2 linked regions of the Rhodoligotrophos appendicifer genome follow. The protein of the gene in region 2 interacts with the protein of the main gene of each other region in a pairwise test. Links are inferred from orthologs where the notes say so. Each region holds a gene or a part of one and is shown on either strand. Other genes may lie near its edges. The genes, in order: ligA and leuS.

The links.
Region 1: the proteins of leuS (region 2) and ligA interact in binary tests that used the Escherichia coli proteins (3 or more experiments, as listed by UniProt). The link is inferred for Rhodoligotrophos appendicifer from one-to-one orthologs.

The regions. Positions count from the first base shown.
Region 1 is NZ_VHKL01000005.1:321,346-336,085, reverse strand. What follows is about bases 6,532-9,530. They hold ligA (NAD-dependent DNA ligase LigA), read right to left. Parts: upstream 9,098-9,530; coding sequence 6,965-9,097; downstream 6,532-6,964. Other genes in these bases: recN (DNA repair protein RecN), read right to left, coding at 9,094-9,530; FKM97_RS13415 (transporter substrate-binding domain-containing protein), read right to left, coding at 6,532-6,823. Also shown: FKM97_RS13445 (ATP-dependent helicase), read left to right, coding at 1-1,303; FKM97_RS13440 (AzlC family ABC transporter permease), read left to right, coding at 1,384-2,097; FKM97_RS13435 (AzlD family protein), read left to right, coding at 2,094-2,396; FKM97_RS13430 (aminopeptidase P family protein), read right to left, coding at 2,383-4,203; FKM97_RS13425 (YjiS-like domain-containing protein), read left to right, coding at 4,862-5,086; FKM97_RS13420 (50S ribosomal protein L11 methyltransferase), read right to left, coding at 5,083-5,943; more of FKM97_RS13415, read right to left, coding at 5,996-6,531; more of recN, read right to left, coding at 9,531-10,770; FKM97_RS13400 (outer membrane protein assembly factor BamD), read right to left, coding at 10,857-11,810; cell division protein FtsZ, read right to left, coding at 11,992-13,680; FKM97_RS13390 (ABC transporter substrate-binding protein), read left to right, coding at 14,060-14,740. UniProt on the Escherichia coli protein: DNA ligase that catalyzes the formation of phosphodiester linkages between 5'-phosphoryl and 3'-hydroxyl groups in double-stranded DNA using NAD as a coenzyme and as the energy source for the reaction.
Region 2 is NZ_VHKL01000001.1:641,442-656,313, forward strand. The notes cover bases 3,847-6,977. They hold leuS (leucine--tRNA ligase), read right to left. Parts: upstream 6,646-6,977; coding sequence 4,048-6,645; downstream 3,847-4,047. Other genes in these bases: FKM97_RS03050 (hypothetical protein), read right to left, coding at 3,847-4,030; FKM97_RS03060 (YggS family pyridoxal phosphate-dependent enzyme), read left to right, coding at 6,770-6,977. In the rest of the region: FKM97_RS03025 (peroxidase-related enzyme), read left to right, coding at 1-279; FKM97_RS03030 (magnesium transporter CorA family protein), read right to left, coding at 286-1,266; FKM97_RS03035 (LemA family protein), read left to right, coding at 1,485-2,084; FKM97_RS03040 (TPM domain-containing protein), read left to right, coding at 2,095-2,880; FKM97_RS03045 (TPM domain-containing protein), read left to right, coding at 2,898-3,488; more of FKM97_RS03050, read right to left, coding at 3,515-3,846; more of FKM97_RS03060, read left to right, coding at 6,978-7,459; FKM97_RS03065 (GcvT family protein), read left to right, coding at 7,606-10,116; FKM97_RS03070 (DUF3892 domain-containing protein), read right to left, coding at 10,221-10,508; acs (acetate--CoA ligase), read right to left, coding at 10,808-12,760; FKM97_RS03080 (class I SAM-dependent methyltransferase), read right to left, coding at 12,837-13,478; phosphonate ABC transporter, permease protein PhnE, read right to left, coding at 13,604-14,419; phnD (phosphonate ABC transporter substrate-binding protein), read right to left, coding at 14,486-14,872.

The sequences.
Region 1 (14,740 bases), on a different replicon or contig from region 2:
GGTCGTCGTCCGCGGCCACTGGGATGCGGAGGAGGAAGCACGCACCATCGGCGAGACCATCGAAACCGCGCATGGCCGGGGACAGCTCTATAACGAGATCGCCATCCTGGTCAGGGCCTCGTTCCAGATGCGCGAATTCGAAGACCGCTTCATCACCTTGGGCCTTCCCTATCGCGTGATCGGCGGTCCGCGATTCTACGAGCGCCAGGAAATCCGGGACGCGCTCGCCTATCTCAAGATCACCGCGCAACCCGATAACGACCTCGCCTTCGAGCGCATCATCAATGTACCCAAGCGCGGCATCGGGGATGCAAGCGTGAAGAAGGTGCATGCGCTGGCCCGGGCCGAGGGGATCTCCCTGTTCCGGGCCGCCGAGGCGATCGCCGTCACCGACGAGCTGCCGGCGAAAGCCCGAAATGCCCTCCGACAGCTCACGGCCAGCTTCCGGCGCTGGCGCTCGCTGCTCGAGGGCGTGCCCCATACGGATCTGGCGGAAATGGTGCTGGACGAGTCGGGCTATACCGAGATGTGGCAGAACGATCGCACTCCGGAAGCGCCAGGGCGACTTGAGAATCTAAAGGAACTCGTCCGCTCCATGAATGACTTCGAAAGCATGGGCGGGTTCCTCGAGCATATCTCCCTGGTGATGGACGTGGAGAACCAAGCTGGCGACGACAAGGTCAGCATCATGACGCTGCATTCGGCCAAGGGGCTCGAATTCGACAGCGTGTTCCTGCCGGGCTGGGAGGAAGGTCTGTTCCCGCATCAGCGATCTCTGGACGAGAGCGGACGCGCGGGGCTCGAGGAGGAACGCCGGCTGGCCTATGTGGGCATCACGCGGGCGCGCAAATCCTGCCACATCTCCTTTGCCCAGAACCGGCGGATCCACGCGCTGTGGCAGAGCGCCATGCCGTCGCGATTCGTCGACGAGCTGCCGGAGGAGGATGTGGAGGTCGAGCAGTCTTCGTCCAATTACAGTTCCTATGGACGCGGCTGGGCCTTCGGCGAGAGCCGCTTCGACACGATGAATCCTTATCAGACCGACTATGGGACACCCGGGTGGAAGCGCGCCCGGCAGGCCTATGACAAGGGCGAGTCCGTCCGAAGCGTGCCGCATTTCATCGAGGGCGAACTGATCGCGCGCGACGGCGGCGATGCGCCCTCCTTTGCGCGCGGCGAGCGCGTGCTCCATGCAAAGTTCGGTGAGGGCACGGTGGCCGGCGTGGACGGCAACAAGCTCACCATCGACTTCGACGAGGGGGGCGAGAAACGGGTCCTGTCGAGCTTCGTGGAGCGCGCCTGAAATCCCGCTGGCGGGGTTTGGGGTGGTTGGGGTAAGCGAGGCACCACAAGGATCCTTGTGTCGCCATCACCGGTGCTTCCATGCCAGAGACTCCGCCGCCGTCCACCATCCGCGAATTTTTCCAGGGGGTGATCAGCGCATTGCCCATCGCCGCGGCCGCCGTGCCCATCGGCCTCCTCTTCGGAGCCTTGGCGGCGGGTAAAGGCCTGAGCACGCTGGAAGCCGGGCTGATGAGCGCCCTGGTGTTTGCCGGTGCTGCACAGTTCGTGGCCATCGGCATCTGGACGGACCCGGCACCATGGGCGCTGCTGGGGCTGACCGCCCTCACGGTCAATCTTCGTCACGCCATCATGGGCGTGTCCCTGGTGTTGCAGTTCAAGCATTTCGGGCGGGCGGAACGCTGGTTCAATCTGTTCTTCCTGACGGACGAGGTCTGGGCCCTGTCGGAGAAGCGCGCGTCCGAGCGCCCGCTGTACCCCGCCTACTATATGGGCATCGCCGTCTCGCTCATCGTGACCTGGACGGCGGGCACAGTGGCGGGGACAATCCTCGGTGCGCGGCTCGGACCGCCGGAGCGGTATGGGCTCGATTTCATTTTCACAGCACTGTTCCTCGGCCTCGTCATCGGGTTCTGGAAGGGACCGAAGACGGGCATCGTCATCGCCATCAGCGGATTGTTTGCCGCAGTCGCCCATGAGCTGATCGACGGCCCCTGGTATATCGTCATCGGCGGTCTCGCCGGCACCGCAGCCGGAGCCCTAACCTTCCGGTCGCACAGGGAGCAGGAGGCATGAGCGTCGATTCCACCACCCTGTTCGCCATTCTGGTGATGGCGCTGGCGACTTATGCGACCCGTGTCGCCGGCATGCTGGTGCTGCGGTTCGTGACCCTGACACCGCGGGTGCAGGCGGGCCTCGAGGCCCTGCCCGTGGCCGTCCTCACGGCCGTCATCACGCCGGTGCTGTTCCTGACCGGTCCGGCGGAAACCATTGCCGGGGCGATCACGGCGCTGGCCGCCTTCCGGCTGCCGCTGCTCGGCACGCTGGTGGTGGGTGCCGCGGCGATTCTCCTGATGCGGGCTATTCTCGGGTGATGGGAGCCGTGGCGGCGGCCAGCCATCGCCGCTGCTCATTGTCGAGGCGGGGACCGATCTCCGCGTCGACCCGGGCGTGATAGGCATTGAGCCAGGCAAGCTCGGCCTCGCTCAGCAAAGATGGATCGATGAGACGCCGATCGATGGGGGCAAGCGTCAACGTCTCGAACCTATGCATCGGCCGGTCGCCTCCGGGGACCGGTTCGGCGGGGGAGACGATCACCAGGTTTTCGATGCGGATGCCATAGTCTCCCTGTTTGTAATAGCCGGGCTCGTTGGAGAGGATCATCCCCGTCTCGAGGCCCACCGTGCCGGCCTTGGAGATCCGCGCCGGACCTTCATGGACCGATAAATAGCTGCCGACTCCATGGCCGGTGCCGTGGTCGAAATCGAGTCCCGCCTGCCAGAGCGCGGCGCGCGCGAAACTGTCGAGCTGGGCGCCGGTGGTGCGTTCGGGAAAGCGGGCGACCGAGATCGCGATCATGCCCTTCAGGACGCGCGTGAAGCGATCGCGCATCTCCGCCGTCGGCTCGCCGACAATGAGGGTGCGGGTGATGTCGGTAGTGCCGTCGAGATATTGAGCACCGGAATCGATGAGGTAGATCTCGCCCGGCCGGATCGGACGATTGGAGCTGATGCCGACCCGGTAATGGGGGATGGCAGCGTGGGGGCCGGCAGCGGAAATCGATTCGAAGCTGATCTCCCTCAACTCGCCGGTCGCGGCCCGGAACCCCTCCAGCGCTTCGGCGGCGGCAATTTCGTCGAGGCCGGCTTGAGGCGCGGTCTGATCAAACCAATGAAGAAAATTCGCCATGGCCGCACCGTCTCGGCGGTGGGCGGCACGGGCTCCCTCCAGCTCCACCGGGTTCTTGCGCGCCTTGGGCAAGATGCAGGGATCACGATCGGCAACGATCTCGGCGCCGCTCTCACGAAGCAGGTCACGGATCTTCACCGCCGTCCAAGCGGGATCGATCATGACGCGCACCTTGTCGCCCCCGAGCCGCCGGAGCGCGGGCTCGAAATCGGCCGCCGAATGAAGCTCCACATCCGCACCTAATTCAGAGGCGGTGGCCGCATCGATCTTGGCAGAATCGAGGAATAATTGCGGAAGGCCCTCCGCCGGCAGGATGGCGAAGGCAAGAGCCACAGGCGTGTGGGCCACATCACTGCCGCGTATGTTCAACATCCAAGCAATGGAATCGGGCTGGGTGAGGATGACGGCTCCGGCCTGCTTGGCCTGCAGGGTCTCAAGCAGCTCTTGGCGCTTGTCGGCCACCGATCGGCCCGCGAGCTGGGTCGGATGGGTGACCACCGGCGCTGCGGGACGCGACGGCTGATCCTGCCAAATCGCATCGACGAGATTGTCGCATGGCACAAGCTCGGCGCCGGCGTCGATACACGCCTTCGCAAATCGTTCCGCCTGCTCGACCGTCAGGAGCCAGGGATCGTAACCCAGGCGCTGTCCCGGTCGCAGGGTCCTGCGGAGCCATTCGGACGGGGGCTCGTCGATCAGGTGCTTCGGTTCGACGACACTCAGATCGACCTGCTCGCGCACCTGGATCGTGTAGCGCCCATCCACGAAGATCACGGCCTGATCGACCAGGATGATTGCCATGCCCGCCGACCCTGAGAAGCCCGTCAGCCACCGCAAGCGCTCCGCATAGTCGGCGACATATTCTCCCTGATGCTCATCCGATCGCGGCACGATGAAGCCGTGAAGCCCATGAATTGCCAATTCTCTTCGCAGTGCAGCAATTCTTTCGCCACTTTTGCTGTGATCGCTGACATCGACAAAGCTCTGGTACATGGATCCCTCCGGCGTGATCCCCTTCGCTTAGCGAGGCTGAGCGGCGGATGCAATCGGATCGCCGCCGGATATCTGCGATTAGGGGGCGCCAAGCACTGTCATGCAATTGCCATGTGCAAATCGCAATGCTGCCTCCAAATATGTGATTGTCACCCGCTCATAACGGGGTACCCAAGGCAGCACAATGACGATCCACATCCCTGCCGAGTATCGGCAGAACTGATGCCTTTGCGACCATCGGCAGGAAAGTGGTTAAATAGTTTGCAGGGCGAACACTCCGCGATCTCTCCTTGGACTCGTTAAAAAAAACGGCTTCAGCATTCGTTTTGATGGCGGAAGTTAGGCAGGCTTGTTTCGAGACAACGAACGCATCTGCGTCTTTTGCAGGCAGTGAAGCGTCGTTTTCCGACCTCGGTTTCGAGCGTATCCGAAAGAGGGTTCGGAACCTTAACAGCCTCTTAACAAGACATGCGCTATACGCATTGCTGCGATGCAAACCTCGATCTGGCGAAGCGAGGGTCGCCGGGCCTATATAGGCGGCAGACGAGACGCGGTGATGACCGCAACTCTCTCCAAGACACTGGCTTTCAAAGCCTTTTTGTCTGCAGACCCTTGGGTTTGCGGAGGGGGACACTCGATTGCATGATGGAGACGAAAAATGAGTGTCGCAACTTTCGATAAGGGCCAGACGGTCCGTTCCGGCAGCGCCGATCGCGCCGTTCCTGGATTTCTGAGCCGGGTTTCAAGCCGGGTGAAGCGCTATGTGGAACTGTCCCGCGCCGAGCGTGAGCTCGATCAGCTGGACGACCGCCTGCTGCTCGATATCGGCCTGAACCGTGGCGAGATCCGCCGCATGGTCTGGGGCCCCAACAACCAGCGCTAAGCTGTCGTTTGGGACTGGAGCACCAGCGTCGACCAACCGTCCAGCCTGATCCTGCGCACGGGCACCAAGCCCTGCAGACGATAGGCGGCAGATACGCGACGCTCCTGGCCGGTGGTCAAGCCGGAGAGGATGATGGACCCTCGGGGGTCTAGAAGGGTGCTCAAGGCTGGGGCCAGGACCTCCAGCGGTCGTGCCAGAATATTGGCCATGATCAGCTGGTAAGGTGCAGACTGACGGATGAGTGGATGATCAATCCCGGATGCTAAACGGGCCCGCACTTGCGGGCCCGTTTTGTTTTTGCGGGCATTGGTCCGGGTCTGGTCAACCGCCACCGGATCGATGTCGCTGGCAATGACCGAGCGCCGCGCGGCAAGAGCGTAAGCGATGGCGAGGACCCCGGTGCCGCAGCCGACGTCCAAGACCGGCCACGGGACACCGCGCTTCAAGATGTCGGTGAGGGCGATCAGGCATCCACGCGTGGTGCCGTGATGGCCGGTCCCGAAGGCCAGTCCGGCTTCGATCTCGATTGCAAAGCTCGTCAGGGGCACGCTGTCGCGATCATGGGCGCCATGCAGGTAAAATCTGCCTGCCCGCACCGGCTTCAACCCCTTGAGAGATTCGCGCACCCAGTCGCGCTGCACCAGGGGCACAAGATCCCAGCGCCGGTCTCCCGCCACCGTTGCCAAGTCCTGATCCGAGGGACGCTCGGCAAAGTGGGCCTCTACGCGCCAGTCGCCCTCGCGCTCATCGTTCTCGACGAGAGTGACGGAGACGGGCGCCAGCTCGCTCCAGGTGATTTCGTCGCCCAGATGATCTGCCTGATCCAGAGCGAGATCGTAGATTGTAAATACATGCATGACAGCCGCTTATGACGTGCCGGGCCGCCAGCCTCAAGGACTATCGCTGGCGTCACTCCTTCCGGGTCAGATCCATGCCATACCATTTCTGGGAGAGGGCGGAGAGGACGCCGTCTGCCTTCAGCTTGGCGATAATCGCCGCTACGCGGGCGTCGAATTCGGCGTCACCCGGCTCGGCCGCGACGGCTAGGGGCTCGTAGAAGACCGGCGGACCCACCACCCGCAACGGATAGCCCTTCTCGATTGCGTTGTTGATGGTGGGAAGCGACGACAGAACGGCATTGATTCGCACACCGTCCCCCAGCTTCAAGTCATCCAGGGCATTCAGGTCCGTCTCATAGGTGCGAATCTCGCCGGGCTGTATTCCTGGAGAGAGTGGAGCCGTTGCCTCGGGAAGCGTCAGCGTCCCGCGAAGATAGGCCTCGTAGGTGCATTCGCCGCAGACACCGAAGGTCCGCCCCGTCAATTCAGCGGGAGCCTTCACCCGCGACCGCTCATGTACGGCGAAGGCCGCCGGTACGTAATAATAGACCGCGGGGAAGCTCAGCGCCTGACTGCGCTCCTGGGTGGGGGTCATCGAGCCGACGGACAGATCCCAGCGACCGTTCCAGCGTCCACTGACCACGATCTCCCAAGCCGGAGTGACGATCTCCAAGGTGGCATCGAGCTCCGTGGCGATGGCGCGGGCCACGTCGATGTCGAAGCCGACCATCTGATTGTCGGCGTCCATAAAGGATTGCGGAGGATAGGAAGGGTCCGTCGAAATCCTCAGCACCTTGCTGGCGGTGACCCGGTCCAAGGTGCTTCCTCCATAAGCGGGTGCCTGGACCATCAAAAATGATGCCGCCACTGCGGCCCAAACCATGCGCAAACTGATCAATGTCGGCACTCCAAAGCCTGAAACTATCCGGTGATGCATTTCTCAATGATACCCGAAAAAGTTGCATTCTTTTTGACAGATCAGGAAGGTTGCCGAAATAATCTCGGGGTCAGCGCATTTCCCATCGAGGAAGGCGCCGCGTCACTTCTCGCCGATCAGGTCGAACCAGGCGTTCTCATCGATGACCTCGATGCCCAGCTCGGCGGCCTTTTTCAGCTTGGAGCCGGCGCCAGGGCCAGCGACCACGAGATCGGTCTTGGCGGAAACTGAACCCGAGGATTTGGCTCCGAGACGCTCGGCCATGGCCTTGGCCTCGTCGCGTGACATGCGCTCGAGGCCACCGGTGAAGACGATGGTCTTGCCGGCCACCGGAGAGGTTGCCGCCACCCGCTCCAGGGGCTGAACCGAAAGCTCCTCCAGCAGCGCGTCGATCACCTCCCAGTTATGACCCTCGGCGAAGAATTCGGCGATCGCCTGGGCGACGGTCGGACCGATGCCCTCGATCGCATCAAGATCCGCGAAGGCCTCGCCGGCCGCATCGGCACCGAGCGCCCGCATGGCGGCGAGAAACTGCTCGACCGATCCATAGGAGCGGGCCAGCACCCTGGCGGTCGTCTCCCCCACGTGACGGATGCCAAGGGCGAAGATGAAGCGGTCCAGTGCGATCCGACGGCGAAGATCGATCGCATCGAAGAGCTTTTGCGCCGAAGTCGCTCCCCAACCCTCGCGATCCTTGAGCTTCTTCAGCGACCGGGCATCCCGCTTCGCCAAGGTGAAGATGTCGGGGGCCCGGGTGATCAGCCCGTCGTGATAGAAGGCAGTGATCTGCTTGTCGCCGAGGCCTTCAATGTCGAAGGCGTTGCGTGAGACGAAATGCTTCAGCCGCTCGATCGCCTGGGCAGGGCAGATGAGGCCGCCGGTGCAGCGCCTGGCGGCATCAGGCCTGCCGGTCTTGGGATTGATCTCGCGCACCGCATGGCTGCCGCAGACGGGGCAGATCTCCGGGAAAACATAGGGGACTGCCTCAGGCGGGCGCTTGTCTGCGACCACGGAGACGATCTGCGGGATCACATCGCCGGCCCGCTGGACGATGACGGTGTCGCCAATGCGAATGTCCTTGCGGGCGATCTCGTCCTCATTGTGGAGGGTGGCATTGGCGACGACCACGCCGCCGACAGTGATGGGTTGCAGCTTCGCGACAGGGGTCAGAGCGCCGGTCCGGCCGACCTGGATCTCGATGTCCTTGAGCTGCGTCATCGCCTGCTGGGCGGGAAACTTGTGGGCCGTCGCCCATCGCGGCGAGCGGGAGACGAAGCCCAAGCGCTCCTGCAGCGCGAGATCGTTCACCTTGTAGACGACGCCGTCAATGTCGTAGCCGAGACCCGCCCTGCCCTCACCGATGCTGTGATAGACGGCGATCATCTCGTCCACACTGGCGCAGAGCTTCATCAGGGGATTGGTGGGCAGCCCCCATTTCCGGAACGCCTCATAGACGCCCCATTGCGTGTCGGCGGGGAGCCCGTCCTTGGAAACCTCCCCCCAGGCATAGGCAAAGAACTTCAGGGGCCGGGCCGCCGTGATGGTGGAATCGAGCTGACGTAGGGATCCTGCGGCGGCGTTGCGCGGATTGGCGAAGATCTTCGCGCCCGCGACCTCCTGAGCGACGTTGAGGGCCTGGAAGTCGTCATGGGTCATGTAGATCTCGCCGCGGACCTCGAAGATCTCGGGCACGCCGGCACCGCGAAGACGGTCGGGGACGTCATCGATGGTGCGGACATTGGCGGTGACGTTCTCACCCTCATAGCCATCGCCCCGAGTCGCGGCCATGACCAGGGCGCCGTGCTCATACCGCAGAGAGATGGAAAGGCCATCGATCTTCGGCTCGGCGGTAAAGTCCAGGGACGTCTCCTCGCCCAGCCTCAAGAAGCGCCGCACCCGAGCGACGAAATCCGTGACGTCCTCATCGGAAAAGGCGTTGGAGAGAGACAGCATGGGAACGGCGTGTTTGACCGTGCCAAATGCACCGACGGGCTTCACCCCCACGCGCCGGCTCGGACTATCGGGCCTTACAAGGCCTGGAAACTTCGCCTCGATGGCAGCATTGCGCAGGCGAAGCGCATCATAGTCGGCGTCCGAGATCTCCGGGGCATCCTGACTGAAGTAAAGAGCGTCATGATGGGCAATCGTTTCGGCGAGCCGGGCCAGCTCCGCACGCGCCTGCGCCTCCGTCAACTCGTCCACCGGGATCTCCATCACGCTTCCCCGTCCTGTCATTCCGCTCGCGTCAGCAATTGTTGCGCCTGGGCACGGGCCTCATCCGTCACCCGGGCGCCGGACAGCATGCGGGCGATCTCCTCCCGGCGCATGGCGGGATCAAGCGATGATATGCGCGTGATCACCCGCGGGCCGGCTGCCTCGCCCTCATCGCTCTTAGCGACCAGCATATGGGCATCGGCAAAGGCTGCGACCTGGGGAGAATGGGTTACCGCCAGCACCTGCAGCCGCGAGGCCATGCGCGCCAAACGCTGACCGATCGCGTCAGCCACCGCACCGCCCACACCTGTGTCGATCTCGTCGAAGATCAGGGTCGGCGCACTCGCCCGCGCCGCCAGCACCACCTTCAAGGCCAGCATGAAGCGGGCCAGCTCGCCGCCGGAGGCCACCTTCATCAAGGGCGCCGGATCGGAGCCCGGATTGGCTGCCACCTTGAACTCCACCCGATCCAGGCCATGCAGTCCGGGTGCATCCGGCCGACAGGCCACATCGGTGAGAAATCGGGCCCGCTCCAGCTTCAGGGGTGAAAGCTCCGCCATGACTTCGGCATCGAGATCGGCGGCGACGGCTCGTCGCGCATCGCTCAGCGCGCGGGCGAGATCGAAAAAGCGCGCTTCAGCCTGGCTCGCGGACTGGCTCAACGCGCCCAGATGGCCCTCGCCGGCCTGGAGATCCGAGAGATTCTGTTCGATTGTCGCAAGGAGCGAGCCCAGCTGGGTGACGGGTACGCGATGCTTGCGACCCGCCGCACGCAGCGCAAAGAGACGTTCCTCGATCCGCTCAAGCTCGTTGGGATCATAGTCGAAGCTGCGCTTGGCCTCGGCCACCGCCATGTCGGCTTCGCCGATCTCGACCACCACCCGGTCGAGGGCCGCCACAACCGCATCAAGCCTGCCGCCCGCCTCGGCCTGCCGCCTTTCAAGTCGGCGCAGGGCGGCGTTCAGGGCAGCAATCAAGGTGCCGTCGCCGGACAAGGCCTGCTCGGCCTCCTCCAGCGCCCCCGCAAAGTGCTCGGCATTCATCATCAGGGCACGGCGGTCGGCGAGATCGTCCTCCTCGTCCGGCTCTGGCCCCAGCCGCCGCAACTCTTCGGCGGCATGCTCCAGATAGTCCCGCTCCGCCTGCGCCTTGGCGAGCTTGCGGCGGTGCTCCTCCAGAGCCTCATGAGCGCTGCGCCAGGCCTGCCAGGCCAAGCGCACTTCGCCTGCGCTCGCCTCAAGCCCACCATAGGCGTCCAGCAATTTGCGATGATTGGCCGCTTCAACGAGCGCGCGATCGTCATGCTGGCCGTGAATCTCGGCGATGAGGCCGCCCAGCTGGCGCAGGAGGTTGATGGAGGCGGGCTGATCGTTAATGGTCGCACGGCTGCGCCCGTCCAGGGTCTGGATGCGGCGGATGACCAATTCGCCATCGGCATCGATGCCGTTTTCCTCCAGAAGCGCAAAGGCCGCGTGGGAGGGGTCGAGGTCGAACTGCGCCGTGACCACCGCCTTGTCGGCGCCCTTGCGCACCAAGGCCGCATCGCCGCGGCCGCCCAAGGCGAGGCCCAAACTGTCCAACAGGATCGACTTGCCGGCGCCCGTCTCGCCCGTGAACACAGTCAACCCTTCGGCAAGGATGATGTCCAACCGGTCGATCAGAACAATGTCACGAATGGAGAGAGCCGTCAGCATGGGGCCTATATAGCCCATCCATTGGTCCGGGAGCGAGCACCCACACATACCAAAATGAGATGTGTCGCGCTTTTGCCGAACCGCGCTCAGCCGCCCCAGGGATTGACGGAACTGATGGCCTGGCTGATCCAGGAGGCCTTGTTCTCCTGCGGCTCGAGCCCATCCTGCCGCAACAGGGCGTAGGCATCCTGATACCAGGGGCTGCCCGGGAAGTTGTGGCTGAGAACGGCTGCGGCGGTCTGCGCCTCGCTGGAAATGCCGAGGGCAAGATAGGCCTCGACCAGACGATAGAGCGCCTCCGGCGTGTGGGACGTCGTCTGGTAGGCCTTGATCACCTTCTCGAAGCGATTGATCGCCGCCACATAGGCGTGCTGCGTCAGGTAATAGCGCCCGACCTCCATCTCCTTGCCCGCCAAGTGGTCGCGGGCGAGGAGAGCCTTGGCCTGGGCATCCTTGGCATAGGCCGTGTTCGGGAAGCGGCGGCTGATCTCGTCCATGGCCGCCAGGGCCTTTTCGGTCGCCGACTGATCGCGCTTCACATCGGCAATCTGCTCGTAATAGCAGAGCGCGATCAGGTAATAGGCATAGGCTGCGTCCTTGTGGCCGGGATGCAGCGTGATGAAGCGCTGAGCCGCCAAGATGGCATCGGCATAGGCGTTGCGCTGATAATCGGCATAGGCGCTCATGAGGGTCGCGCGGGTGGCCCAGCTGGAATAGGGATGCTGGCGCTCGACTTCCTCGAATTGCTTGGTGGCCTTTGCGTAAGAGCCACTCTTCATAAAGTCGAGGCCCTTATTGTAGAGATCGGCGACCGGCTCGGCATCGTCCACGACCTGATCGGCGCCATCCGGCGCCAGAGCATTGCCGGATGCCGGCATCGGCGTGGCCGAACCTGAATCGTCTCCCCACAGTCCGGAGACCGTGCTGCACCCGGACAGGATCAGCGCCCCTGAAATGCCCAACATCACTGCGCGCAGACTTCGCCCGCCTATCCCCGCGCGCGCATTCTGCGCAGTCCCGTCCTTCAGATCTTGCGTCATTGAAACTCCGTCGGGAGTGTTCCCACCGTGCCTCAGCACGCCTCCCATCTCGCGCCAGCTATATCCGATCGCGGTAACCCCCGGCAACGCCTGGATCGAATAAGCCATCAACGCTTAGAGACGGGAAACCCGGCGGAAGTTTGTCCACCGGGCTTTCACGTATTCCCGCTGCCTGCGTTACTCAGTTCGCCTGACGGCGGAGAAAGGCCGGAATTTCCAGTTGGTCATCGTCCAGATCGGTGTGCGCCTGGCCTTCTGCCGCTGATGGCTGAACCCCGCCCATGCGCTCACTCGGCGCCGGCTGACGGGCCGGTTCGCGACGCGCCGACATGGCCGGCTCGGATTTCACCGGCTGTGATTCGTCTTCGTCGCGACGGCCGAGACCGACGCTTGCAAGCCGCTCGAAGAGGCTCTTGCGCTTCTTCTGGGCATGGGCCGTCAAATCTTCGATATTAGCGTTGCGCTGGGCGTAGTGGCGCTGAGCGATGGGCGGAAATTCATCGATCGAGGGCAGGCGCGGCGCCGGATTTTGCGGCAGGGCTGCACGAAATGCATGCTGAGGCGCAGCGGGCGCCTGAGGAGCCGGGGCGTAAACCTGCTCCTCCTCGGCCAGATACTCCTCTTCCTCAGCCGATTGCTCGGCTTGAGCTTCATGCATGGAGCGGATCGCCGCATCACGCTGCAGGGCGGCGTATGCTGCTTCATCGTCCTCGCGGCCTTGCGGCTCCTGGTGCATCGGCTCGCTGCGGAACGGCATCTGCTGCTGAGCCACGGGTGCGGGAGCCACGACGGGGGCCGGTTCACGCACGACCGTGGCCGGCGCAGGCATATAGCCATATGTCGTGCGTTCCGGAGCGTGGTGGCCGTAATCGTCGTCGTAGTGCGGCTCGCTGGCGGTCGCCGACGGATCCGTGATGCCGGTCGCGACGACCGAGACGCGCATGATGCCTTCGAGGGACTCGTCGAAGGTCGCACCCAGGATGATATTCGCCTCGGGATCGACCTCCTCGCGAATGCGGGTCGCGGCTTCATCAACCTCGTAGAGGGTCAGATCATGACCGCCGGTTATGGAGATCAGGAGACCGCGGGCACCCCGCATGCTGACATCGTCCAGCAGCGGGTTGGCGATCGCCGCCTCGGCAGCTTCGATGGCGCGCTTCTCGCCGGCCGCCTCGCCGGTGCCCATCATGGCCTTGCCCATTTCGCTCATCACTGCACGGACGTCGGCGAAATCCAGGTTGATGAGGCCTTCCTTGGTCATCAATTCGGTGATCGAGGCCACGCCGGAATAGAGGACCTGATCAGCCATGGCGAAAGCCGCGGCGAAGGTCGTCTTCTCGTTGGCGATCCGGAAGAGGTTCTGGTTCGGAATGACGATCAGCGTATCGACATGCTTCGACAGCGCCTCAATGCCGCGCTCGGCGGTGAGCATGCGCCGCTGGCCTTCAAACTGGAACGGCTTGGTGACCACACCAACGGTGAGGATGCCCTGCTCCTTCGCCGCGCGTGCAATTACAGGGGCCGCCCCGGTTCCGGTTCCGCCGCCCATGCCGGCGGTGATGAAGCACATATGCGCTCCTGCCAGATGATCGAGGATTTCGGGCAAGGCCTCTTCAGCCGCCGCCCCACCGATCTGCGGCTGGGACCCGGCGCCGAGCCCCTGCGTCAGGGCCGTGCCCATCTGAACCCGGCGCTGTGCCACGCTCTGGGAGAGGGCCTGGGCATCCGTGTTGGCGACGACGAATTCCACGCCTTCCAACTTGGATTGAATCATATTGTTGACGGCGTTCCCGCCGGCGCCCCCTACGCCACAGACGGTGATGCGCGGCTTCAATTCGGCGAGATTGGGAACTGTCAAGCTAATGGTCATGGATGGCGTCCGCTTTCTTTGAGCCTCCCGACTACATTTGTTACCAACTCGATAATAAATCGTTAACGCTGACTTACCGGACGCATAATTTGGTGCAATTTGTCAGTGGGTCCTTAACCCTGTCGGTTAACCAAACCGGCAAAGCGCCTGCCCCGCGACAGGAAGATCCGGGCCTGCCTCGGGCGCGTGACCCGGCTCGGGGGCGGTCGGCCGGACCCGCTCAGACAGTGGACCACTCGCAGAATCCACGTTGTCAGGCCAAAAACATGGCCGTAAGGTAAGCCCCTGGGCGACAAGGGTTTTGACAAAGTTCCGCGCCCGGCGTTTGATTGAACGTTCAACCAAGTCCTAGCCAGACTTGATCAGGGGAGGGTTGCCTGTGAACCAGAGATATCCAAGCTTCCTGCGTCAGCCGCAGCGGCGACGCGACTTTCTTAAGATGCTGGGGGCCTTCGGCATCGGGGTCTCGGTCACGCCTTACCTGTCCAACGGGGCGAAAGCGGCCGACGAGGCGATCTATTTCACCTGGGGCGGATACGAGGATCCGGGCAGCGGCATCTTCAAAGTCTATGAAGACGAGTTTGGCGCCCTGCCCCAGTTCGCAACCTATGGCGATGCCGAAGAGGGGCTACAGAAACTGCGGGCCGGCTTCACCGCCGACGTGATCCATCCGTGCGCTACAGAGCTGGTGCGTTGGAAGGATGCCGGGGTGCTGCAGCCGATCGACACTGGACGACTGAAGAACTGGCCCGCCCTGTTCCAGACCCTGCGTGACCTGCCGCTGATCAATCTCGAGGGCAAGGTGTGGATGGCGCCGTGGGAGTGGGGGTCGACCTCCATCACCTACCGGACGGACCTCGTCGAACTTCCCAATGGCGAAGAGAGCTGGGGCATTCTCTGGGACGAGAAGAATAAGGGCCGCATTGCCGTGATCGACAGCGCGGAGGATACCTGGTTCTGCGCCGCCATCTATGCCGGCATTCCGCTGGACAAGATCGACGCCGCGGCCATGGACAAGGTCAAGGCGCTGCTGGTCAAGCAGCGGCCGCTGATCCGGATG
Region 2 (14,872 bases):
CTGTCGAACGATCCTGCCCTTGGCGAAATGCTCGTGATGAACTATCGGGCAGCAGATCTGGACCCGCGGCGCAAGGCCATGCTGGATTTTGCCGTGAAGCTGACGGAACGGCCCGACGAGATCGAGGAAGCGGACCGGCAGGGTCTCAGGGACGGCGGCTTCAGTGACCGGGATATCTGGGACATCGCGGCCACCGCCAGTTTCTTCAACATGTCGAACCGCATGGCCGCCGCAATCGACATGCGGCCAAACCCGGAATATCGGACCCTGGCGCGATAGGGCGCCCTACAGCCAGCCTTTATGCTTGAAGTAGAAATACGGCATGATCGCGGTGAGGATCATGAGGCCAATGGCGAAGGGATAGCCGAACTGCCATTCCAGCTCCGGCATGACGGAGAAATTCATACCGTAGATGGAGGCGATGAGGGTTGGGGGCAGGAAGACGACCGCGGCCACTGAGAAGATTTTGATGATCCCGGTCTGCTCGATGTTGATCATCCCCAAAGTGGCATCCAGCAGGAAGTTGATGTTGCTGGTGAGAAACAGCGCGTGATCCGACAGGGCGAGAACGTCGCGGGCGACGGTCTTGAAGTTGCGCGCGAGGGCCTTGTCGGCCTTCTGTTCGGCCGGCCGGATCAGGAAGGCGCTCAGCCGTGTCAACGTCAACAAGCTCTCGCGCACGCGGCTGACCAGCACCTGGCTCGTGCCAACCCGGCGTAAAATGTCCTCGTAATCGATCCCGCGGTGGGTCTTGCCGGCATTGCGGGGCGAGAAGATCTCATGGGCGACCTTGTCGAGATTGCGCTGGGTCGCCTCGAGCAGATCCGCCAGCCGGTCAGAGATGGCATCCAGCAATCCCGCCAGGATGCCTTCGCCGCTGATATTGGAGAAGCCCTGCCGCTGACACATCATCGCGAAATTGCGAAAGGGAAGTGGATCCGAATAGCGGATCGTCACCAGACGATGACCGACCAGGATGAAGGTCACGGGGTCGAGACCAGGCGTATCGGTATCGGCCTTGGACAGGACCGCAGCCGTCAGGAAATAGGCATTGTCTTCCTGGTACAGCCGGCTCGACGCCTCGATTTCCGACATCTCCTCATGGGTCGGGAGTTCCACCTTGAGGGCGACCTCGACACAACGCTCCTCCTCGGCCGTCGGACTGAGGAGATCGACCCAGATCACGGTGTCGGGGAGGGGGTCGCCCGGATTCCAGCTTACTCGCGTCAAAGTGCCCGTGGCCGTGGTCATATAGGCGTTGATCATGTGCCGGATCCGTAACGCAGGACAGGGAAACGAAGCTTCGGTGGGTCGTCTAGACCAACGTCACCGAAGCGCCAATGTATTTGTCCTCCCGGATGAATTTATGACGGGCGCAACGCGAAGGCCACACTTGCGGCAAAAAGCAAATCGGCCCACGGGCCGATCCTACCTTTAGGTAAACAAATCCTGTACAGCTCGCGGCGATTTCCGAGGAAACGAGAATGTCGAGGATCGTACAGGGCTTCGGGCTGGCAATGGTCGCAGTGCTCGGCCTTTTGTTGTCCGGCTGCGGCATCAACACCATCCCCACCTATGAGGAGCAGGCGAAGGCGGCCTGGAGCGAGGTGTTGAACCAATATCAGCGCCGCGCCGACCTCGTGCCCAACCTCGTGGAGACGGTGAAGGGTTATGCGGCGCAGGAGAAGGACGTCCTGACCTCCGTCGTCGAGGCCCGCGCCAAGGCGACACAAATCACTCTTCCGCCCGAGGCGCTGAGCAATCCTGAGCTGATGAAGCAGTTCCAGGACAATCAGGCGGCATTGAGCAGCGCCCTGTCCAGGCTGCTCGCGGTCGTCGAGGCCTATCCCGACCTGAAGTCGAACCAGAATTTCCTGGCGCTCCAGTCGCAGCTCGAAGGCACGGAGAACCGCATCGCCATCGCCCGCCGCGACTACATCGAAGCGGTGCGGAAATACAATACGGAGCTCCGGACCATTCCCGGACGGTGGTGGGCCGCGGTCTTCTACTCCGACGCAAAGCCCATGGCGACGTTCGACATTCCGGCGGAGCAGCAGCAAGCTCCCAAAGTCCAGTTCAACTGAGGTCGCTGTCATGTCCGACATCGGCGAAATCGCCCCTGCCCATCGCCTCCCCTTCTGGCGCTCCTTCGTCTATTTCGTCATGTCCATCGTGGCCGCGACCTTCTGGTTCGGCCTCTGTTATGCCGCCCCGAGCTTCCCGGCTCTCACCGGTCGGGTGGTCGACCAGACGGCCATGCTCGATGCCCCGGCAACGGCAGCGGTCACAGCCAAGCTCGCGGCGCTTGAACAGAAGACGGGCGTCCAGCTTGTCGTCGCGATCCTGCGGGATCTCCAGGGCTACGAAATTCGCGACTACGGCTATCAGCTGGGTCGCTTCTGGCAGCTGGGTCAGAAGGACAAGAACAACGGCATCCTGCTCCTGATCATACCCTCCCAGAACAATGTCGCCATCGAGGTGGGCTACGGGCTCGAACCCGTGCTGACCGATGCGACGTCTCGCGTGATCATCGAGAATGCGATCATCCCCAACTTCCGAGCCGGCAATTTCGCGGCCGGGGTCGAGGCCGCCATCGACGACATCACCAAGGTGGTGAGCGGCGAGGCCCTGGAGGTTCGGCCGCAGGCCGTTCAAGACGATCGCAGCTTCAGCGAAGAGGACATCCTCCCGCTGATCTTCATCCTGTTCGTGGTCTTCATCATCCTGATGTCGTCGCGCGGTAGGCCGGGAGGCCGTCGTGGCGCCCGCTGGGGGACCGGCGGCTTCGGGTCGTCCTCCGGTGGCTTCGGCGGCTCCAGCGGCGGCTTTTCGGGTGGTGGCGGAAGTTTCGGCGGCGGCGGCGCCTCCGGCCGCTGGTAATGCTCGCCGCAGGTGACATGGCGCGCATCAATGCGGCGATCACCGCGGCCGAAAAGCGCACCAGCGGTGAGATCGTCATCGTCCTGGCGCATCAGAGCGACGACTATGTCCATGTGCCGATCCTCTGGGCAAGTCTGATCGCCCTGGTCGCACCCCTGCCTCTGATCTACCTGACCACCCTCGGCCTGGTCGACATCTACACCCTGCAGCTCGCGACGTTCCTGGTGCTGGCGCTGCTGTTTGAGCTGTCCTTCATCCGACCGCATCTGATCCCGCGGCGGCTTCAGGCCCTGCGCGCCCATCAGCGTGCCGCGGAGCAGTTTCTGGCCCGCAACCTTCATACGACGAGCGGCCGCACCGGCGTGCTGCTGTTCATCTCCCTCACCGAGCGCCATGCAGAAGTGCTCGCCGACGAGGGGATCTCTTCCAAGGTGGCGGTGGGGACCTGGCAGGAAATCGTCAGGCGCCTGACGATCCGCATCGGCAGCGGCAACCTCGCGGATGCCATAACCGCCGCCATCGACGAATGCGGTACGGTGCTGGCTGCAAGCTTTCCCCCGGAAGCCGGCGATCGCGACGAACTGCCGAACCACCTCATCGTCTTGTGACGCTTCTGTAACGGCTGCTTCGGGGCTTAACTGCCTTGCGAGAAGAAGGCGCCGAGCCGGATCTGGATGTTGTCGGCCACCTCGTGCGCCGCCCGCTGCTGCGCATTGCGCAGCGCCTGCAGGTTGGCAAATTCGGATTGAACGCGATCATAGGAGACGCGCGAGAAGGTCTGTCCCTCGAGGATCTGGGCGCCGGAGCCGAGGTCGATCAGCGCATAGCTTGACTTCAAGGTATAGGCGCGCCGGTTCACATCGGTATTCTTTTCGATCGAGACGTCGAACTCGTCCTGGGCCACGCTGAAATCGAGGCGATACCGCTCGTTCTGGCCCTGGCCCACCGGAGCGATCTTTTCGAGCAGGGCATTGCGGACGAGTTGCCCGACACGGCTCTGCTTCTCCGGAATCCCGATGCCCGCCAATGTCAGCGCCACGGAAGAGCCGTCGGCCTGGGTCGCATACATCGGCTTGAAGCCGCAGCCGGACACACCGAGTGCGGCTATGCCGACCATCGCCACGAGCCCCGCTCGCCAGCTATTCCCCAAGAGCTATCCCCTTCGTGCTAGCCCGCTACGACGTTGACGATCCTGTCGGGCACGACAATGACCTTCCGAACCGCCAACTCTCCGATTGCCCGCCGGACATTATCCAGGTTAAGGGCCGCCGCTTCAATCTGATCCTTCGGAGCCCCCCGTGGAATTGTCAGATCGTCGCGACGCTTCCCATTAACCTGGACTGCAATGGTTACCGTATCGTCGACGATGAGGGACGGCTCGGGCTTTGTCCATTGCGTCTCGGCAAGCATGGTCTCATGCCCCAGAAGCTGCCAGCACTCCTCCGTGAGATGCGGCATCATCGGATTGGCGATCTGACACAGGATGTCTGCCGCCTCCCGCAAGGCCCAGGCCGTGTCGGGGGCGAGCCCCTCCGCGCGCACCATAGGCTGCAGGCTGTTCACCAACTCGTAAATGCGCGCAATGGCACGATTGAAACGGAGGCCCTCGATATCCTGCGCCACGGCCTGCAGGGCCTTGTGGGCCGCCCGGCGGATGTCGGTGGCCGGCGCCCCGAAGCTGTCGGGAACGGCTCCTTGAGCGGTGGTTGCCTCGACGATCTCGCTCACCAGACGCCAGAAGCGCTGAACGAAACGGAAGGAGCCCTCGACGCCGGCCTCCGTCCATTCCATGTCCCGCTCGGGCGGCGTGTCGGAGAGCATGAACCAGCGCGCCGTATCGGCGCCGAACTCCTCGATGATCGATACGGGATCGACCACGTTGCGCTTCGACTTGGACATGGATTCGATCGAGCCGACGGTGACCGGTTCACCGGTCTTGATATGCACGGCGCCCGTCTCCGATTTCACCACCTCCTCCGGGAAGAGCCAGCGGCCAGCCTGGTCCTTGTAGGTCTCGTGCGTGACCATGCCCTGGGTGAAGAGGCCGGCAAAGGGCTCCTCGAGATGCATGTGCCCGGTCTTGGTCATGGCGCGGACATAGAAGCGCGAATAGAGCAGATGCAGGATCGCGTGCTCGACACCGCCGATATACTGATCGACGGGCATCCAGTATTTGGCGGCCTCCTCCGACACCGGCAGATCGGCATGCGGCGACACGAAACGGGCGAAGTACCAGGAACTGTCGACGAAGGTGTCGAACGTGTCGGTCTCGCGCGTGGCCTTGCCGCCGCAGGTCGGGCAGCTCACATGCTTCCAGGTCGGGTGATGATCCAGCGGATTGCCCGGCTTGTCGAAACTCACGTCCTCGGGCAGCACGACCGGCAGATCCTGCTTGGGCACGGGCACGATGCCGCAGCTTGGACAATGGATGACGGGAACCGGACATCCCCAATAGCGCTGGCGCGATACGCCCCAATCCCGCAGGCGGAAATTCACCATGCGGCTGCCGATGCCCATCTCCTCCATGCGGCGCGCCACTTCGGCCTTGGCTTCGGCAACGCTCATGCCGTTGAGGAAGTCGGAATTGATCAGCACGACGGAATCGCCCTCGGTGTCGAGGAAGGCCTCGTCGCCGATGGTGAAGGTTGCGGGATCGACATCGCGCGGCGCCACCACCGGGATGACGTCCAGGCCATATTTGCGGGCGAAGTCCAGATCGCGCTGATCATGGGCGGGGCAGCCGAAGATGGCGCCCTCGCCATAGCCCATGAGCACGAAATTGGCGGCATAGACGGGCAGACGGACGCCCTTCCGGAACGGATGGCGCGCATAGAGCCCCAGGAACACGCCCTTCTTCTCGGCGCGCTCGATGACCTCTTCGCTGGTGCCGAGCGCCGCGACCTCTGCCCGGAAGGAGGCGATCTCGTTGGAGCCCTGTGAAAGCTTCTTCGTCAGCTCGTGATCGGCCGCCAGCGCACAGAAGCTGGCCCCGAAGATCGTGTCGTGGCGTGTGGTATAGACGGTCAGCTGCTCGTTGAGCGGTGTCCCGTCCTCGCGCTCCAGGTCGAAGGAGAAGCGCATGCCTTCCGAGCGCCCGATCCAGTTGCGCTGCATGAGGCGCACCTTCTCGGGCCACCGCTCCAAGGTGTCGAGGGCGTCCAGGAGCTCCTGGGCATAATCGGTGATCTTGAAGAACCACTGCGCCAGTTCGCGCTTTTCGACGGCCGCTCCCGAGCGCCAGCCCTTCCCGTCGATGACCTGCTCATTGGCGAGGACGGTGTGGTCGACCGGGTCCCAGTTCACCATGGAGACTTTGCGCTCGACGAGTCCCGCTTCCATGAAGTCGATGAACATCGCCTGCTCGTGGCGGTAATATTTCGGATCGCAGGTTGCGAGCTCCCGCGACCAGTCCAGCGACAGCCCCATCAGCTTCAGCTGCCCGCGCATCGTGTCGATGTTTTCGTAGGTCCATTTTGCCGGATGGATGCCCCGCTCGATGGCGGCATTCTCGGCCGGCATGCCGAAGGCGTCCCAGCCCATGGGGTGCAGCACATTATAGCCCTGGGCGCGCATGTAGCGGGCGGTGACGTCGCCCATGGTGTAGTTGCGCACATGCCCCATGTGGATCTTGCCCGAGGGATACGGAAACATCTCGAGCACGTAGTATTTCGGCTTGTCCGAAATTTCCGCAGCCTCGAAGCTGCGGTGATCGTCCCATTTCTGGCGCCAGCGGGGCTCGCTGTCGCGCGGATTGTAGCGCTCCATCGGGGATGCCTTGTCTCGGGCCGTCCGCCTCAACCGGAAAGGCGGCGTGGGTGCTGGACTTACACGCACTTGATTGGCGTCGCAAGGTCGGCTTTAGCTAGGGCGCCACGCAAGAAGGACCATCATGACACTGCTTTCCGGCCATATCAGTCACCCCGGCCTCGCCGATGTCCTCACCCGGATCGACACGGCCGCCAGGCAGGCGGGTCGGAGCCGCGACGAGATCACGCTGATCGCTGTCTCCAAGACCTTCGATGCCCCCGACATTCGACCCGTGCTGGAGGCCGGCCAGAGGGCCTTCGGCGAAAACCGGGTGCAGGAGGCCAAGGGCAAATGGCCGGCCCTGCACGACGCGTTCCCGGGCGTCGAAGTGCATCTCATCGGTCCCCTGCAGACGAACAAGGTGAAGGAGGCCGTCGCCCTGTTCGACGCCATCCACACCCTCGACCGCCCGAAGCTGGCGGGGGAGCTGGCCAAGGAGATCGCCAAGCAGGGCCGCGCGCCTAAACTCTTCATCGAGGTGAACACGGGCGGCGAGCCGCAGAAAGCCGGTATCCTGCCCGAGGCGACCGATGCCTTCGTGACCCAGTGCCGACAGGAATTCGGGCTGACGATCGAGGGCCTCATGTGCATTCCCCCGGTCGACGAGGAGCCGTCGCTCCACTTCGCCCTGCTGGACAAGATCGCCAGACGCAACGGCCTCCCTGGCCTCAGCATGGGCATGAGCAGTGATTTCGAGGTCGCAGTAGCATTCGGGGCGACCCACGTCAGGGTGGGAAGTGCGATTTTCGGGAGTAGGAGTTACGCTGGGTAGATAGGATTTCCCCACACACCGCCGCGGGGTCCTAAGGCGACCCATGTCGCAATCCGCGTGCTCTCCGTCGCTCAGCCTTGTGCCTGGGATGGCACGTTCCCTATGCTGCGGATCGATCGAGGGAACTCAAGACAGGGCAGTCATTCATGAAGAGCCAAGCGCGCGTGGTGGTCATCGGCGGCGGTGTGGTCGGCGTGTCCACGCTCTACCATCTGGCCAAGAAAGGCTGGTCCGACGTCGTGCTTGTCGAGCGCAAGGAGCTCACCTCCGGATCGACCTGGCATGCCGCCGGCCTGCTCCCGCTGTTCAACATGAGCTACTCGGTGGGCCAGATCCACAAATACTCGGTCAAGCTCTACAAGACCCTGGAGGAGGAAACGGGCCAGCATGTAGGCTTCCGCCAGGTCTCCAACATTCGGCTCGCCCGGACCAAGGATCGCTGGGACGAGTTCATGTATTATGCCGGCATCGCCAAGACCCTCGGCATCACCGTCAATGTCCTCACCCCTGCCCAGGTCAAGGAGATCTGGCCGCTGGTGAACACCGACACCCTGATCGGCGCGATCCAGCACCCGGATGACGGCTACATCCAGCCCGCCGACCTGACGCAGGCGCTGGCCAAGGGCGCGCGCTCGCGGGGCGCCGAGATCTACCGCAACACCACCGTCACCGGCATCGAGCAGCAGAAGGATGGCACCTGGCTGGTGAAGACCGACAAGGGCGACATCGCAGCCGAGCATGTGGTGTCCGCCAGCGGCAACTTCGCCCGGAAGACCGGCGCGATGGTGGGCGTCGACGTGCCGGTGATCCCTGTGGAGCACCAGTACATCGTCACCGAGCCGCATCCCGAGATCGTGGCGCGCCAGAAGGCCGGCTTGCCCGAAATGGGGGTTCTCCGCGAATCCGACAGTTCCTGGTACATGCGCGAGGAGAATGGCGGTCTACTGCTCGGTCCTTATGAGGTCGGCGCACCCGCCTGCTATGTGGACGGGCCGAGCGAGGACTCCGAATTCGAGCTGTTCCAGGAGGATCTCGAGCGGCTCGAGCCCTATATCGAGACCGCCATCACCCGGGTGCCGGCCTTCGGCGAAGTCGGCATCAAGAGGGTCTATAACGGCGCCATCGCCTATACGCCGGACGGCTCCCCCATCATCGGCCCGGCCTGGGACGTGAAGAATTTCTGGCTGAACGAGGGCCATTCCTTCGGCGTAACCGCGGCCGGCGGCGCCGGCTGGCAGCTGGCGGAGTGGATCGTCGATGGCGAGCCCACCATCGACATGATGGGCGTCGATCCCCGCCGCTTCGGGCCCTATGCCACCCGTGGCTACCTCAAGACCAAGAATGAGGAGGCCTATGCAAATGTGTTCACCGTCCATTACCCCGACGAGGAACGCGCCGCCGCCCGGCCCCTGAAGCGCACTCCCTGCTACGACCGGATGAAGGACCTCGGCGCCGTCTTCGGCTCGGTCTATGGCTGGGAGCGTCCCAACTGGTTTGCACCGAAGGGCTTGGCTCTGAGCGCGGCCGAACTCGACCAGCCCGACACGCTGCTCCATGAGAACCATGCCCCGGTGAAGCCGGGCGAGCCGGTGCGGGAGAAATATGCCTTCCGCCGCTCCAACTATTTCGAGCATGTCGGCCGCGAAGCGCGCCATGTGCATGAAAAGGTGGGCCTGCTGGACATGTCCGCCTTCGCCAAGTTCGAGGTCTCGGGGCCCGGCGCGGAAGCCTGGCTCGATTATCTCGTCGCCAATCGCATTCCGAAGAAGATCGGCCGCATCGCCCTCACCCACATGCTGTCGAAGAATGGCGGGGTGCGGTCGGAATTCACGATCTTCCGGGCTGGGCCGCAAAGCTTCTATCTGGTCTCGGCCGGCGCCTTCGAGCGCCACGACTTCGACTATCTGCAGAAGAACCTGCCCACCGACGGCAGCGTGCGCCTGTCGAAGGTGACGACGCAATATGGCGTGCTGGTGCTCGCCGGTCCGCGCTCGCGCGACGTGCTCGCGAAGGTCACGGATGCGGATCTCTCCAGCCCCAAATTTCCCTGGCTGTCCGGCCAGTTCATCAATGTCGGCATCGCCTCGGCACTGGCGATCCGGGTGAATTTCGTCGGCGAGCTCGGCTGGGAGCTGCATCACCCGATCGAGATGCAGAACACCATCTTCGACACCGTGATGGAAGCAGGCGCCGAATTCGACATCAAGCCCTTCGGCATCCGCGCCATGGACAGCCTGCGGCTGGAGAAGTCCTACCGGTTGATCCCGCGCGAGTTGTCGATCGAATATTCGGCCATCGAATCCGGCCTCGAGAAGTTCGTGAACCTCAACAAGGCCGACTTCATCGGCCGCGACGCATTGACGAAGTGGCAGGCGGAAGGGTTCAAGAACCAGTTCGTCACCATGGAGGTCCACGGCGTCACCGATGCCGATGCCCGGGGGTCCGAGGCGATCTATCGCGATGGCAGGCTGGTGGGCCGCGCCACGTCCGGCGGCTATGGCTGGCGCCTGGGGAAATCCCTGGCGCTCGCCATGGTGCCGCCGGAGATGGCGGCGCTGGGCACCGAGTTCGAAATCGAGATCCTGGGACGGCGCCACAAGACGACGATCATCCCCGAGTCACCCTTCGACCCTGAGAACGAGCGGCTGCGGGGGTAACGGCCCTCTCCCCACCCAGTCGGTCATCCCGGCCGAAGCGAAGCGCAGAGCCGGGATCCCGGACAGCACAGGGATCCCGGGGGAATTGCTCCACCGGTTGATCGCTAAGGACATTCAGGAAGACTTAGCAGGTTGTTCGGCTCATCCCGATCGGGTTCTGTCTTGAGATACTTGTTACCGTAAGGACTGAGTGCAACTATAACCCATACGCTTTTGCCTCCCGCGCTTACAAAAAAACGCCATTCGCCGCTTTCTATCAGGCCAATTGCTTGAGGTTGCGTGATCTTCCACTGCTTGGGCGTAGCACCCCCTACATGGGTAATTCGCTCGTAGGGATTATATCTATCCTGTTTGTTGATGCAGGAGATTTGAGCTGTTTGTGTCAACTTCAATCCTTTCCAAAGGGCTGCCGCGACAACGCTTGGGCTGGACGAAGGATTCTGCTTCCCCTAAGGTAAATCTGCGTGACTAGGGGTCTATCCTGGTCCTGCCGCAAGTTTGATTGCGGATCTAAGCTCGCGGTGTTGGGGTTGCCGCCCCGGCACCGCGTCAGCGAATCGCTGTAGTTGTATTTTATGAATAATTTACGCGTTTAGCGAGTCTTGGTTGTCAACAACCCATTGACGTTTAGTTTGCTGGCAAATGAACTGTGCGGTCGACCTCTCCCACAAGGGGAGAGGTAAGGAAAGGCTCACCCCGCCTTCTTCTTGTTCGCCCTGTTGTTCACGAGGTCGTCCACCACCGCGGGGTCGGCCAGCGTGGAAGTGTCTCCCAGATTGCTGAAATCGTCCTCGGCGATCTTGCGGAGGATGCGGCGCATGATCTTGCCGGACCGGGTCTTCGGCAATCCCGGTGCGAACTGGATCATGTCGGGTGAGGCGATGGCGCCGATTTCGGTGCGCACCCATTGCCGGAGTTCCGCCCGCAGCTCCTCGCCGCCCTGCTCGCCCGACATCAGCGTGACGTAGCAGTAGATGCCCTGGCCCTTGATGTCGTGGGGGAAGCCGACCACGGCGGCCTCGGAGACCTTGGGATGGGCTACGAGGGCGGATTCGACCTCGGCTGTGCCCATGCGATGGCCGGAGACGTTGAGCACGTCGTCGACGCGGCCGGTGATCCAGTAATAGCCGTCCTCGTCCCGACGGCAGCCGTCGCCGGTGAAATACTTGCCCTTATAGGTCGAGAAATAGGTCTGCACGAAGCGCTCGTGATCGCCATAGACCGTGCGCATCTGGCCCGGCCATGAGTCGAGGATCACGAGATTGCCTTGGGTCGCGCCGTCCAGGATGGTGCCTTCGCCGTCGACGATGGCCGGCTCGATGCCGAAGAAGGGCAGGGTCGCAGACCCCGGCTTCAGGTCGGTCGCGCCAGGCAGCGGCGTGATGAGGATGCCGCCGGTCTCGGTCTGCCACCAGGTATCGACGACGGGACAGCGATTGTCGCCCACCACCCGGTAATACCACTCCCAGGCCTCGGGGTTGATCGGTTCGCCGACGCTGCCGAGAAGCCGCAAGCTCGAGCGGCTGGTCTTCTTCACGAAGTCGTCGCCGGCACCCATCAGCGCGCGGATGGCGGTGGGCGCGGTGTAGAAGATATTGACCTTGTGCTTGTCGATCACCTGCCAGAAGCGCGAGGCGTCGGGATAATTCGGCACGCCCTCGAACATGAGCGTCGTGGCGCCATTGGCCAGCGGTCCATAGAGGATGTAGCTGTGGCCGGTCACCCAGCCCACGTCCGCCGTGCACCAGTAGATGTCGTCCTCATGATAGTCGAAGACGTAGTGATGGGTCATCGAGGTATAGACGAGATAGCCGCCGGAGGTGTGCAGCACCCCCTTGGGGCTTCCCGTCGATCCCGAGGTATAGAGGATGAACAGCGGATCCTCTGCGCTCATCTCCTCGGGCGGACAGTCGGCCGAGGCCTTCGCCACCTCCTCGTGATACCAGAGGTCACGGCCGCCATGCCACTCCACCGGCCCGCCGGTATGGCGCACGACCAGCACCGTCTCGCTTCCCTGGGTCCGCTGCAGAGCCTTGTCGGTGTTCGCCTTCAGCGGCACCTTCTTGCCGCCGCGCAGGCCTTCGTCGGCGGTGATGATGAAACTCGACTTCGCGTCTTGAATGCGGCCGGCCAGCGAATCCGGCGAGAAGCCGCCAAAGACCACGGAGTGGACCGCACCGATGCGCGCGCAGGCCAGCATCGCATAGGCCGCTTCGGGGATCATCGGCAGATAGATCGTGACCCGATCGCCGCGCTTGACCCCGTTATTCTTCAGGACATTGGCGAATTTGCACACATGGCCATGCAGCTCGCGATAGGTGATGTGCTGGGAATTCTTGGGATCGTCTCCCTCCCAGATGATCGCCACCTTGTCGCCGCGCGTCGCCAGATGCCGGTCGATGCAATTGGCGCTGACATTGAGCGTGCCGTCCTCGTACCATTTGATCGAGACGTCCGGATAATCGTAATTGACGTTCTTGATCTTGCTGTAGGGCTTGATCCAGTCGACGCGTTTGCCGTGCTCGCCCCAGAAGGCCTCCGGATCGGCGACCGAGTCCGCATACATGCGATCGTAATCCGCCTTGTTGACATAGGCGCGGCTCTTCCAGGCATCCTGAACCGGATGAAACTTTTCGTCGGACATAGTGCCCCTTCCTCCCAACGGCTTCTTGGCCCTGATTATGAGCCGTGGCGCTGCAGCCGACAAGATAGGCTAAAGGTCACGTCGCGGGATCGGCAAGGCGCCAGACGGAGGTGCGCTTGACTTCCGAATCCTCGAGGTCCCGGCTCACCTGGATCTGATATTCCGCCAGCTTTTCGAGGCGATCGCGCGGCAGATAGGCACGGCCGGGATCGCCCAGCAGAACGAGTGTGCCTTCAGCGCGATACGCCTCCAGCCAGGCGAGCACCTTCTCTGCCAGCGGCTTTTCATAGCAGATGTCACCCGCGAGAATGATGTCGTAGGGCAGCCGCGGCAGGCCCAGTATGTCCTCGCAGCGGACCCGGATCGACACGTCGTTGGCCGCAGCGTTGAGCGTGATGGCGGCGGCCGCAAAGGCATCGATGTCGGCAGCGCAGACGGAGGCCGCACCGGCCAATGCGGCGGCGATGGCCACCACGCCGGATCCGGCGCCGAAATCCAGCACGTGTCGGCCGGCGACGATGTCGGGAGTGTCGAGGATGTAGCGGGCCAAGGCCTGACCGCCTGCCCATGCAAAGGCCCAATAGGGTGGCGGAAGGCCGATCTGCTCGAGCTCCTCCTCCGTCTTCGTCCAAAGGGGGAGTGCTTCATGCGCCAGATGCAATCGGATCGAGGGAGCATGCGGAACCGGCAGAAGCTCCGTATTCGACTGCACGAACATATGGGCGTGATTGCCCGCAGAGGCGGGCGGGGCAGGCTCAGATACCGAACTCACAGCTCACCTCGCCTCCGCCAATTCCTGACTTATGCCATGGCGGGGCGGGTGAGTCTCGCGCAGCTTGGGCCTCAGAGGGTCCAGCGGCGCAGCTGCTGGGAGATGATGTCGATGATCGAAATGCTGACGACCACGATGATCATCACCGCCGCCGTCTCGGAATAGTAGAAACCGCGGACATATTCCCACAGGATCTGGCCGATCCCGCCGGCGCCGACAATGCCCAGCACGGTGGCCGAGCGCACATTCGTCTCGAAGCGGTAGAGCGAGTAGGAGATCCACAGCGGCACCACCTGCGGCACGACCCCGTAGATGATCTCCTGCAATTTACTGGCCCCGGTCGCGCGAATGGCCTCCACAGGGCGCGGATCGATGGCCTCAACGGCCTCCGAGAACAGCTTGGCCACGATGCCGGTGTTGTGGATGAACAGGGCCATGACGCCGGCAAAGGGTCCGAGCCCCACGGCGACGACGAAGAGCAGCGCAAAGACCATCTCGTTGATGGCGCGGCAGGCATCCATCACGCGCCGGATGGGCTGGGCAATCCAGACCGGGGTGATGTTTTCAGAGCTCAGCAGTCCAAAGGGGATGCCGAGCACAACGGCGAGCACCGTTCCCCAGACCGCGATCTGGATGGTGACCACCATCTCCGAGACATAGAGCCGCCAATCCTTGAAGCTCGGGCTGAGGAAACCCCCGGCAAACGACCCCATATTGTCTGCGTCAGTGAACAGATGCGTCCACAGATACATCTCTGTCGGCGACCAGCTCCAGGCGAGCAACGCCGCAAGCGCGATCCATATGCCCCAGGTCCGAATCCTATGGCTCAGCGGCTCGCGTGGGATCTCCACGGCAGGTCGGGTTGGTCGGATGTCGCTGAGGCTCATCGGGGCGTTCCTTGGATATGAAAAAGCGCCCGCCCCAGTGGAGCGGGCGCCGTCGAATTACGCCACTTACATGCTGGGAGTTTCAGTCGCCTGCTTGTTCACTTCGGCGATCTTGGCCTCGAGCTCGGCGACTTTCGCCTGGCGATCGGCTTCGGCAAGCGTTTGGTCACCCTTCACCTTGAAGAGCTGCTTGGTCAGCTCCAGCGTGCGGATCGGATAGAGTTGGGCGTTGGACGAGGGCCGGAAGGGTGCCCATTGCAGTGCCTTGAGCACCTGACGGTCATGGGCGATTTCTTCCGGAGTGCCGTTGCGGCCATAGGTCATGATGAAGGTATAGAGCTTGTCCTTCGTCGCCTGATCGAGATCGGAGCGCCAGACGAGCGGATCGGCCGGGATCAGCGGCGACTGCCAGATGACCTTGAGCTTCTTGAAGGCCTCGGGATTGGTGACCTC